2 regions of the Salinicola sp. MIT1003 genome follow, and region 1 is predicted to be linked to the other one. Evidence: predicted binding sites of a transcription regulator. Region 1 holds the regulator's gene; the other holds the start of a gene.
What was found. Region 1 encodes LexA, which represses DNA repair genes until DNA is damaged. Its sites were predicted from a motif close to TACTGTNTANNTANACAGTA; they were not measured.
Positions count from the first base shown of each region.

Region 2: the regulator LexA is predicted to act here: its motif matches at 2,019-2,038, upstream of imuA (translesion DNA synthesis-associated protein ImuA).

Region 1 is NZ_MCAP01000004.1:28,374-32,791, forward strand. Features, by position in the region: gene purU (formyltetrahydrofolate deformylase) at 1-632, shown strand, start outside; gene dinB (DNA polymerase IV) at 650-1,723, opposite strand; gene lexA (transcriptional repressor LexA) at 1,743-2,396, opposite strand; gene BC443_RS01940 (TetR/AcrR family transcriptional regulator) at 2,634-3,302, shown strand; gene nagZ (beta-N-acetylhexosaminidase) at 3,390-4,406, shown strand.
Region 2 is NZ_MCAP01000007.1:66,020-70,437, forward strand. Features, by position in the region: gene BC443_RS03665 (DNA polymerase Y family protein) at 1-1,335, opposite strand, end outside; gene imuA (translesion DNA synthesis-associated protein ImuA) at 1,286-1,897, opposite strand; gene hexR (transcriptional regulator HexR) at 2,093-2,950, opposite strand; gene BC443_RS03680 (hypothetical protein) at 3,151-3,339, shown strand; gene BC443_RS03685 (sodium-dependent transporter) at 3,527-4,418, opposite strand, start outside.

The DNA.
Region 1 (4,418 bases):
TCGAGATGGACTGGCGACTGAGCGATTCCGCCCATCGCCCGCGAGTGGTGATCATGGTGTCGCGGGAATCCCACTGTCTGGTCGATCTGCTCTACCGCTGGTCGGCCGGGGAGCTCGACTGTGATATTCCTTGTGTGATCTCCAATCACGAGGACCTGCGGCCTTTGGTGGCGTGGCACGGCATCCCGTTCCATCATGTGCCGGTCGACCCTCGGGACAAGGCTCCCGCCTTCGCCCGTACCGAACGCCTGATCGAGGAGGCCGAAGCGGACAGTGTGGTCCTTGCCCGCTACATGCAGATCCTGCCGCCGGATATCTGCCAGCGCTATGCCGGCCGCGTGATCAATATCCATCACAGCTTTCTGCCGTCTTTCGCCGGCGCCAAGCCCTACCATCAGGCGTTCGAACGTGGCGTCAAGCTGATCGGCGCGACCTGCCACTATGTCACCGAAGAACTCGATGCAGGGCCGATCATCGAACAGGACATCCAGCGCGTATCGCACTGCCATACGCCGCAGGACCTGGTGCGTCTGGGTCGTGACGTGGAAAAATCGGTGCTCTCTAGGGGATTGCGCTGGCACCTGCAGGATCGAGTACTCATCCACGGCAACAAGACCGTGGTGTTCTCGTGATGCCTATTGCTTGAGGCTCAAGGCGACACCGAGCCGGGATCGGTGTCGTCGAACAGCCCGAGCTGGCGCTGGTCCGGTTCCGGCATCAGGCGTACCCCCACGCCCAGCAACCGAACCGGCCGCTCTCCCCGACGCCAGGCGCTCTTCAGCAGTTCATGGAACCGTGCGTGGACGATACCGCGAGCGCCTGTCTCCTGCGTCGTGCTGGCAAAGTCATTGAAACGTACCTTGACGAACTGCTTGGCAATGGCCGGGTCGCCGTGCCGTGCCAGGCGGTCGTGGAGCTTCTCGATCAGAGGCTCCAGCGCCAGGTGGCAATCGGCGAGACCGGGAAGATCGTGGTCGTAGGTGGTTTCGACGCTGACTGATTTGCGTTCGCGGGAGACGTTGACCGGCCGCTCGTCGATACCGTGAGCCAGCTCGTACAGTCTCCGGCCGAACTTGCCGAACTGATCCAGTAGCCGGTCCAGTGGCTGGGTTCGCAGGTCGTGGCAACTGGCGATTCCCATGGCATCGAGTTTGGCGGCCATCGCCGGACCGACACCGTGAAGCTTCTTGACGGGGAGGTCGGTGATGAAAGACTCCGTTTCCTCCGGCGGGATCACGAACAGGCCGTCGGGCTTGTCCCAGTCGCTGGCGATCTTGGCCAGAAACTTGTTGGGTGCGGCGCCGACCGAGACGACGATTCCCGTTCGCGCGAGCGCCTCTTGCTTGAGCCAGCGGGCCATCCAGGTAGCGCTGCCCTGGAACTGGGTGACCGCCGTGACGTCGAGATAGGCCTCGTCGAGGGAGAGCGGCTCGACCAGCGGCGTCAGCTCGTGAAAGATGGCCTGAATCTGTCGCGAGACTTCGCGATACTTGTTGAAGTCTGGCGACAGCACTTTCAATTGCGGGCAGAGACGCACCGCTCTCGCCGTGGGCATCGCGGAGTGTATGCCGTACTTTCTGGCCGGGTAGTTGCAGGTAGCGACGACGCCGCGTCGATCGGCGCTACCGCCGATCGCCAGGGGAATATCTTTCAGGGCAGGATTGTCACGCATTTCCACGGCAGCATAGAAGCAGTCGCAGTCGGCATGCAGAATCTTGCGCATGGAACCGGAGGCGGGCGCCTCAATGCAGGCCGGAGCCGTTGCCGCCGCGGATGACGCCGACCCCCAGCCCCTCGATCTCCAGATGCTGGTGTTCGAGATCGACCACGATCGGCGCGAAGTCGGCATTCTCGGCGCTCAACGTGACGTGACTGCCCTCGCGCTGGAAGCGCTTAACGGTGACCTCGTCGTCTATCCGGGCGACGACGATCTGGCCGTTGCGTATCTGCTGGGTGCGGTGCACGGCGAGCAGGTCGCCGTCGAAGATGCCGGCATCCTTCATCGAGAGGCCGCGCACGCGAAGAAAGTAGTCGGCACTGGGTGAAAAGTAGTCGGCCGGCAATGGGCAGTAGCGATCGATATGCTCGGTGGCGAGAATCGGGCTACCGGCGGCCACGCTGCCGATGATCGGCAAGCCGGGAGACTGGGGCTGGGACTCCGCGGGCTCGATTTCGTTGCCATTGGCCGGCAGCCGGATACCGCGGGAAGTCCCGGGGATCATGCGGATGACGCCTTTTCGATCCAGCGCCCGCAGGTGTTCCTCGGCAGCGTTGGGAGAGCGAAAGCCCAGGGCCCGAGCGATTTCGGCCCGCGTCGGGGGGTAGCCGAATTCGCTCATTGTCTTGACGATGAAGTCATAGACGTTTTGCTGCCGTGCGGTGAGCGGTCTCGCCATTGGTTTCTCCCGGGCCTGTGTCATCGTTATGGTCATCGATCAGGCGTGTTCATGTATACAGCCTGGAATTGTATCCAGTCATTGCCGGCGTGGGAAGTCCTTCGCGGCTCGCGTTGGCAGCCGCGTGGCCCTGGCCCGATCAAATGCTGGATTGTGCCGTCCGTTGCGGAATGATTAGAATCATAATCGTTCTAAGTCGCTGTTCTCTGGTTGCCGTTTTCTGGCGCGAGGTATGACATGGCCCAACCCGATACCGTCACGCGTATTCTCGATACGGCGGAGGTCCTTTTTGCCGAGAAGGGTTTCGCTGAAACCTCGCTGCGCAACATCACCACGCGGGCCAAGGTCAATCTGGCTGCGGTGAATTACCATTTCGGATCCAAGAAGTCGCTTATTCAGGCGGTGTTTGCCCGTTATCTCGATCCGTTCTCGGAACGTTTGAATGCGGCGCTCGATGACCTGGAAGCCCGCTATCAGGGCAAGCAGGTGCCGCTGGAAGTCCTGCTGGAACAGCTCGCCACCACGGTTCTGGAAGTCCCCGCCGAGCGCAACAGCCTCAAGGTATTCATGAAGCTGCTGGGCCTGGCTTATGCGCAGGCCCAGGGCCATCTGCGGCGCTATATCCAGGAACACTATGGCGACACGTTTCGCCGCTTCGTGGGGTGCCTGCGTCTGGCAACGCCGGATCTTCCCGACGCCGAGCGATTCTGGCGTCTACATTTCATGCTGGGCACCGTGGTCTTTACCTTGTCCGGCCTGGATGCCTTGCGGGATATCGCCGACAGCGAATACCAGGAGCACATGTCGATACGGGAGCTGATCCGGCATCTCCGTCCCGTGGTGGTCGCCGGCATGCAGGCGCCGCTACCCGAGTCGTTGGAGAAACTCGGCTCGGCCGCCGAGTAGACCAATGGGCCCCGGTAGCGGGCTGCCTCTGTCATGCATCCCCCGTGTCGTCTAGAATCGGGCGCTCAATGGTCTCAGGTGTTTGCTATGACTCAACCTCTCGGTCCGGTCATGCTGGATGTCGAAGGCACTCGGCTACGTGATGAAGAGCGGCAGTTGATCTCTCGTGCAGAGGTTGGCGGCGTACTGTTGTTTGCTCGAAATACACCGGACGTTGCCACTACCCAACGGCTGATCGGCCAGATCCGCAAATGTCGTCCCGATATCCTGGTCGCCATCGATCAGGAAGGTGGTCGGGTGCAGCGATTGAAGGAAGGAGTGACACAAATTCCGTCCATGGCCACGCTGGGGCGGCAATTCGCCGAGTCTCCCGAAGCGGCGCTGACGCTGACGCAGGACACTGGCTGGCTGCTGGGCATGGAGATGGCGGCCTGCGGCTTCGATGTGACCTTTGCCCCGGTTCTGGATCTCGACGACGACCAGTCGCCGGCCATCGGTTCGCGGAGTTTTTCGCCGGATCCCGAGGTGGTGACAGCCTTGGCTGGCGCGTTCATCGAAGGGCTCCACGAGGCGGGAATGGTGGCGATCGGCAAGCATTTTCCCGGCCATGGCGGAGTGCGCCAGGATTCCCACTTCGATGTCGCGGAAGACCCACGCTCGCTGGCGGAGCTGCGCGAGCACGATCTGATTCCTTTCGCCCGGCTGGCCGGCAAGCTGGATGGCATCATGCCGGCGCATGTCATCTATTCGGCCTTCGATGATCGGCCGGCCGGATTCTCGCCCAGTTGGCTCGGCATGCTGAGGGAGGAGCTGGGTTTCAAGGGCACCATCTTTTCGGATGACCTGACCATGGCCGCGGCGCACGCCGCCGGATCGCCCCGCGAGCGGGCCGAGGCTGCCTGGAGCGCCGGCTGCGACATGGCCGTGATCTGCAACGCGCCCGATGCGGCGCGCGAAGTCGTTGCTGCCTGCGAAGGCCGACAGGCCCAGCGTATCGCCAAGCTTCGCTATGCACGCGCGCGTCCCAGCCTCGAATCGCTGGCCGCCATCTCCCGGTGGCGGCGCACCCACGTACGTCTGGAAGCGCTCAGCGAATCCGAATGACGTGCACCGTTT
Region 2 (4,418 bases), on a different contig from region 1:
CTCGATCAGCGGCTTGAGTACCGGCTCGCCCAGCCGCGCGACCAGCCGCTGATGCAGCGTCGCCCAGGCCTGGGCCTGGCGGGCCGGCCCTTCCAGCAGCTCCCGCCGGACCGGCGCGTAGGCCGACAGGCGCGGCGCGGAGAGCGTCAAGCTCATCACCGGGCCGGCGAGGCGCACGCGCTCCAGATGCGCACGGGTCAGCTCGAGCAGGGTATCGGGGTCGCGCTGTACCGCCAGCAGGCCGATCTCGACGGCCTGCGTCGGCCCGTCCTCCAGTTCGAACGTCAGGCGGAACCGCTCGACGCCCGCGTCCTGGCCCATCAGAAACGCGGCCAGCTCCTGCAACAGGCGCTTGAGCGGAAAGGCCAGCCCCGCCAGGGCATGCACCGGCTGATCGAATTCGAAGGTACGGGAAAAACGCGGCGTGGGACGATGGTAATCCAGCGCCAGCGGCCACTCCCCGCGCAGCTCGCTCAGATGACGCAGCAAACCGCCACCGAAACGTCGGGCCAGGGCGCTGCGCGGCAGGGCGAACAGCTCGCCCAGGCGCTGGAAACCGCTACGCTTGAGGGTCTGCACGATGTCCTGGCCGGCATCGATGTTCGCCAGCCCGGCACGGTCGAGGCGCAACGCGGCCAGCGCCGGCTCCAGCCCGGCGTCGTCCACCGCCAGCCCGTCGTGGACATTGACCAGCACCCGCGCCGCCGCCGGATTGGGGGCGATCACCAGCCGATGCGAAAAGCCGAGTTCGGCGAGCTCCGACCGCAGCCGCGCCTCCAGCCGCGGCCAGGGGCCCAGCAGATCGAGGCTGCTGGCGACCTCGAACACCAGCGCGTGCGGATAGTGCAGGCTGACCTGAGCGCTGAAGCCGTAGGCCCAGCTCGCCAGACGCCGCCGCCAGCGCTCGACGGATTCGGCATCGAACGGCGCCGTCTCGAGCCGCTGACTCGAACCGGATCGAGAACCCCTATCTGGCGCGGAGTTGGGCGCGTTGGAAAGCGGCGCGGAGTTGGGCGCCCTGGAAAGCGGCGCGGAGTTGGGCGCCTTGGAAAGCGGCGCGGCTCCGGGCGCCTTAAAAAGCGGCGCGTTAAACAGCGCTTCGGCGAAGCCTCTCGCCTGACCGGGTTTGACGCCCTGCTCGCGGGCGGCGCGATTGGCAGCGCGAATGCATTGGCGCTGCGCCGGGCCATCGACCAGCGCGAAGGGCGCCTCGGGGTCGGCACGACGACGCAGCGCCCCCTCCAGCGCCAGACGCGGAAACAGCAGGCAGACCCAGCGCATGGCGTCACGCCCCGGTGCCGAAGGCGATTCGCCGCGCGGGCGGAAAGCCGCCACGGCACTTGAGGATCTCCAGCTCGGCATGCCGGTGCAGCCGTAACCGGAGCGGCGCCGGCGACGCCTCGGACACCTTCGCCAGCGGCCGGTGGACGAAAGCCAACGTGTTGCCGCTCGCCGCCGCCACCTGCAACCGCCGCATGAGGCGGCTATCGGCCTGCGGCAGCCAGGCGACGACGGCCGCGCAGCAGCCGGCGCGCAGGCACTGCTCCGTCGCCCACAACGCCTCGCGGCCCTGCACGTCGAGCCAGTGACACTGCTCCAGCGCCACGCCCGCCTGCCGCCACGCCGCCGGATACGGCACGCCCGGTGGCGAAACCAGCACCACCGGCCGGCCTTCCCGGGTCATCCGCGAGATCACTGGCCACAGCAGGGCCAGTTCCCCGTTGCCGGCGCCCGCCGACAGCAGCTCGCTGACCGCGGCCGACGGCCAGCCACCCCCCGGCAGGATCGCATCGAGCGCCGCATGCCCGCTGGCGATCGCCTCGCCGCCCTGGCTATCGGCACCGGCCTGGGCGCGCCAGACCTGACGGCTATCGAGCAGGGATTCCAGGCTACTCATCGACCGCCCCCCGTATCGGGCAATGGCAGCGATATCCATCGGAAACAGCGAGAAGCGAGTGACGACATGACGGTGGCCGGGACGGTTGAAACGTTGTCACCAGTGTCACTCAGAACACGATTACTGTCTATATATACAGTATTCGAGACACAAAAAACGCCGAGCGAAGTCGGCGTTTCCCTAGTCATGAAGCCGTCACGACACGTTGTTGGACACCCGCAGCGACCCCAGGCTGCGCTTGATCGCCTTGAGCTGATCGGTGATCTGCGGCCCGCGGTTCTTGGCCACGCCCACGGCGAGCACGTCGATGGTCAGCAGATGGGCAATACGCGAGGTCATGGGGATGTAGACCTCGGTGTCTTCCTGCACGTCGATCGGCAGCGTCAGGGTCACCTCGCGGGCCAGCGGCGAATCGCTGGGACACAGGCCGATCACGGTCGCGCCGGCCTTGACCGCCGTCTTGGCGCTGGCGAGCAGCGCCCGGGTGCGGCCGGTCTGGGAGATCGCCACCACCACGTCGCCCGCTTTGAGGGTCGCGGCGGACATCGCCTGCAGGTGCGGGTCGGAGTAGGCCGACGTCTGGATCTGCAAGCGGAAGAACTTGTGCTGGGCATCGGCGGCAACGATCCCCGAAGCGCCGTAGCCGTAGAACTCGACCCGGTTGGCCACCGCCAGCGCCGCGATCGCCTTGCCCAGCGCCTCGTTGTCCAGCTGATCGCGGACCTGCTCGAGCGTCTCGATGGTGCTGTCGAAGATCCCGTGGGAGAACTCGGCCACGCTGTCGCCGTCGTTCATGGTGAACTGGGCGTACTGGCTTCCCCGCGCCATCATCTGCGCCAGCTTGAGCTTGAACTCCTGGAAGCCGGCCATGCCCATGGCACGGCAGAAGCGCACCACCGTCGGCTCGCTGACCTGCGCCTCGCTGGCCAGGTCGGTGATTCGCATCAGGATCACCTCTTCCGGATTGCGCAGCACGAAGCGCGCCACCTTCTGCTCGGAGCGGCGCAGGCGATCCATGTGCACACGCAATTCATCGAACAGCGAACGGCTCATGGCTGGCCCTCGGATAACGACATCGGATCTTCTCGGTCGGGAATCAGGCGCCCAGTATGCCCGAGTCACGCGGGCGGGAACACGCCGTCACGGCGCGTTGAAAGCATGAAAAAAGCTAGCCGTCACGATCTTGTCATCTTGGTTATAGTATGCATGTCGGGCGCGAACCGACAGATCTTAGGATGCCAGGAGATTCGATCATGAAGAGCGTCGAACACCTTCATGCCCTCAAGAGCGACATTCTCGAGATTTTCATGACGCTGGAAGTCAGCGAACATGAACAACGCAAGCGCAAGGCCGCCATTCGCTATCTCAAGGCCCGGCGCGGCATCGAACAGCGCCAGGAAAAGCGCCAGCTGGCGGAAGAGATCGCTGAGCTACCCGAATAGCTCGAATAGCTCGAATAACCCGAGCGGCCACCGCCACCCGCCGTTCGTCGGCCATAACGACCAGCGGCCGCGCCCCATCAAGGAACGCGACCGCTGCCTGCCCCGTCGGCACCCTCCCCGACGGCAGATTCCTGTCACGCTTCGAGACGTGACAAGATCCGTTGCGAACTACTGTTGCTAGCGATTATTACAAGCTGTTGAAGAACACCACGATCACCCCGATCGGCGCCACATAGCGCGACACGTAGTGCCACAGCACCCGGCCCTTCGGCCCCAGGCCCAGCTCCTGCTTCACGCCTTCGCTATCCAGGAACCACGCCGTGAAGACGATGGCGGCCAGCCCCGTCAGCGGCAGCATCAGCTTGCTGGTGAGCGCATCGAGCAGGTCGAAGACGTTGAAACCGAACGGCTGGAAACCGGACCAGACGTTGAACGCCAGCAGCGCGGCGATGCCCAGCGACCAGGTCGCCAGCGCGGCGACGAAGGCCGAAGCGACGCGCGACAGCGGCGTGCGCTCTTCCAGGAACTCCGTCACCGGCTCCAGCAGCGAGATCGCCGAAGTCAGCGCGGCTACCGTCAGCAGCGCGAAGAAGATCGTGCCGAACGCCAGCCCCCAAGGCATGTCGATGAAGGCCAGCGGCAGCGTCACGAACAGCAGCCCCGGGCCGGCGCTCGGATCGAGGCCGTTGGCAAACACCACCGGGAAGATCGCCATGCCGGCGCCCAGCGCAATCACCGTATCCAGGATCACCACGGTGCGCGCCGTCTTGATCAGGTTGACCTCCTGACCCAGGTAGGAGCCGTAGGCCATCATGATCCCCATCCCCAGCGACAGCGTGAAGAACGCATGCCCCAGCGCGGCGAGCACGACGCCGCCGTTGAGCTTGCTCCAGTCGGGCGAGAACATGAACGCGGCCGCCTCGCCGAAGCCGGCGGTGGTCGCGCCGAAGCCGATCAGCAGGACCAGCGCCACGATCAGCAGCGGCATCAGCCACTTGGCCGCCCGCTCCAGGCCGCCCTTGACGCCGCCGGCGACGATGCCGAACGTCAGCAGCATGAAGATCGTGTGCCAGAACAGC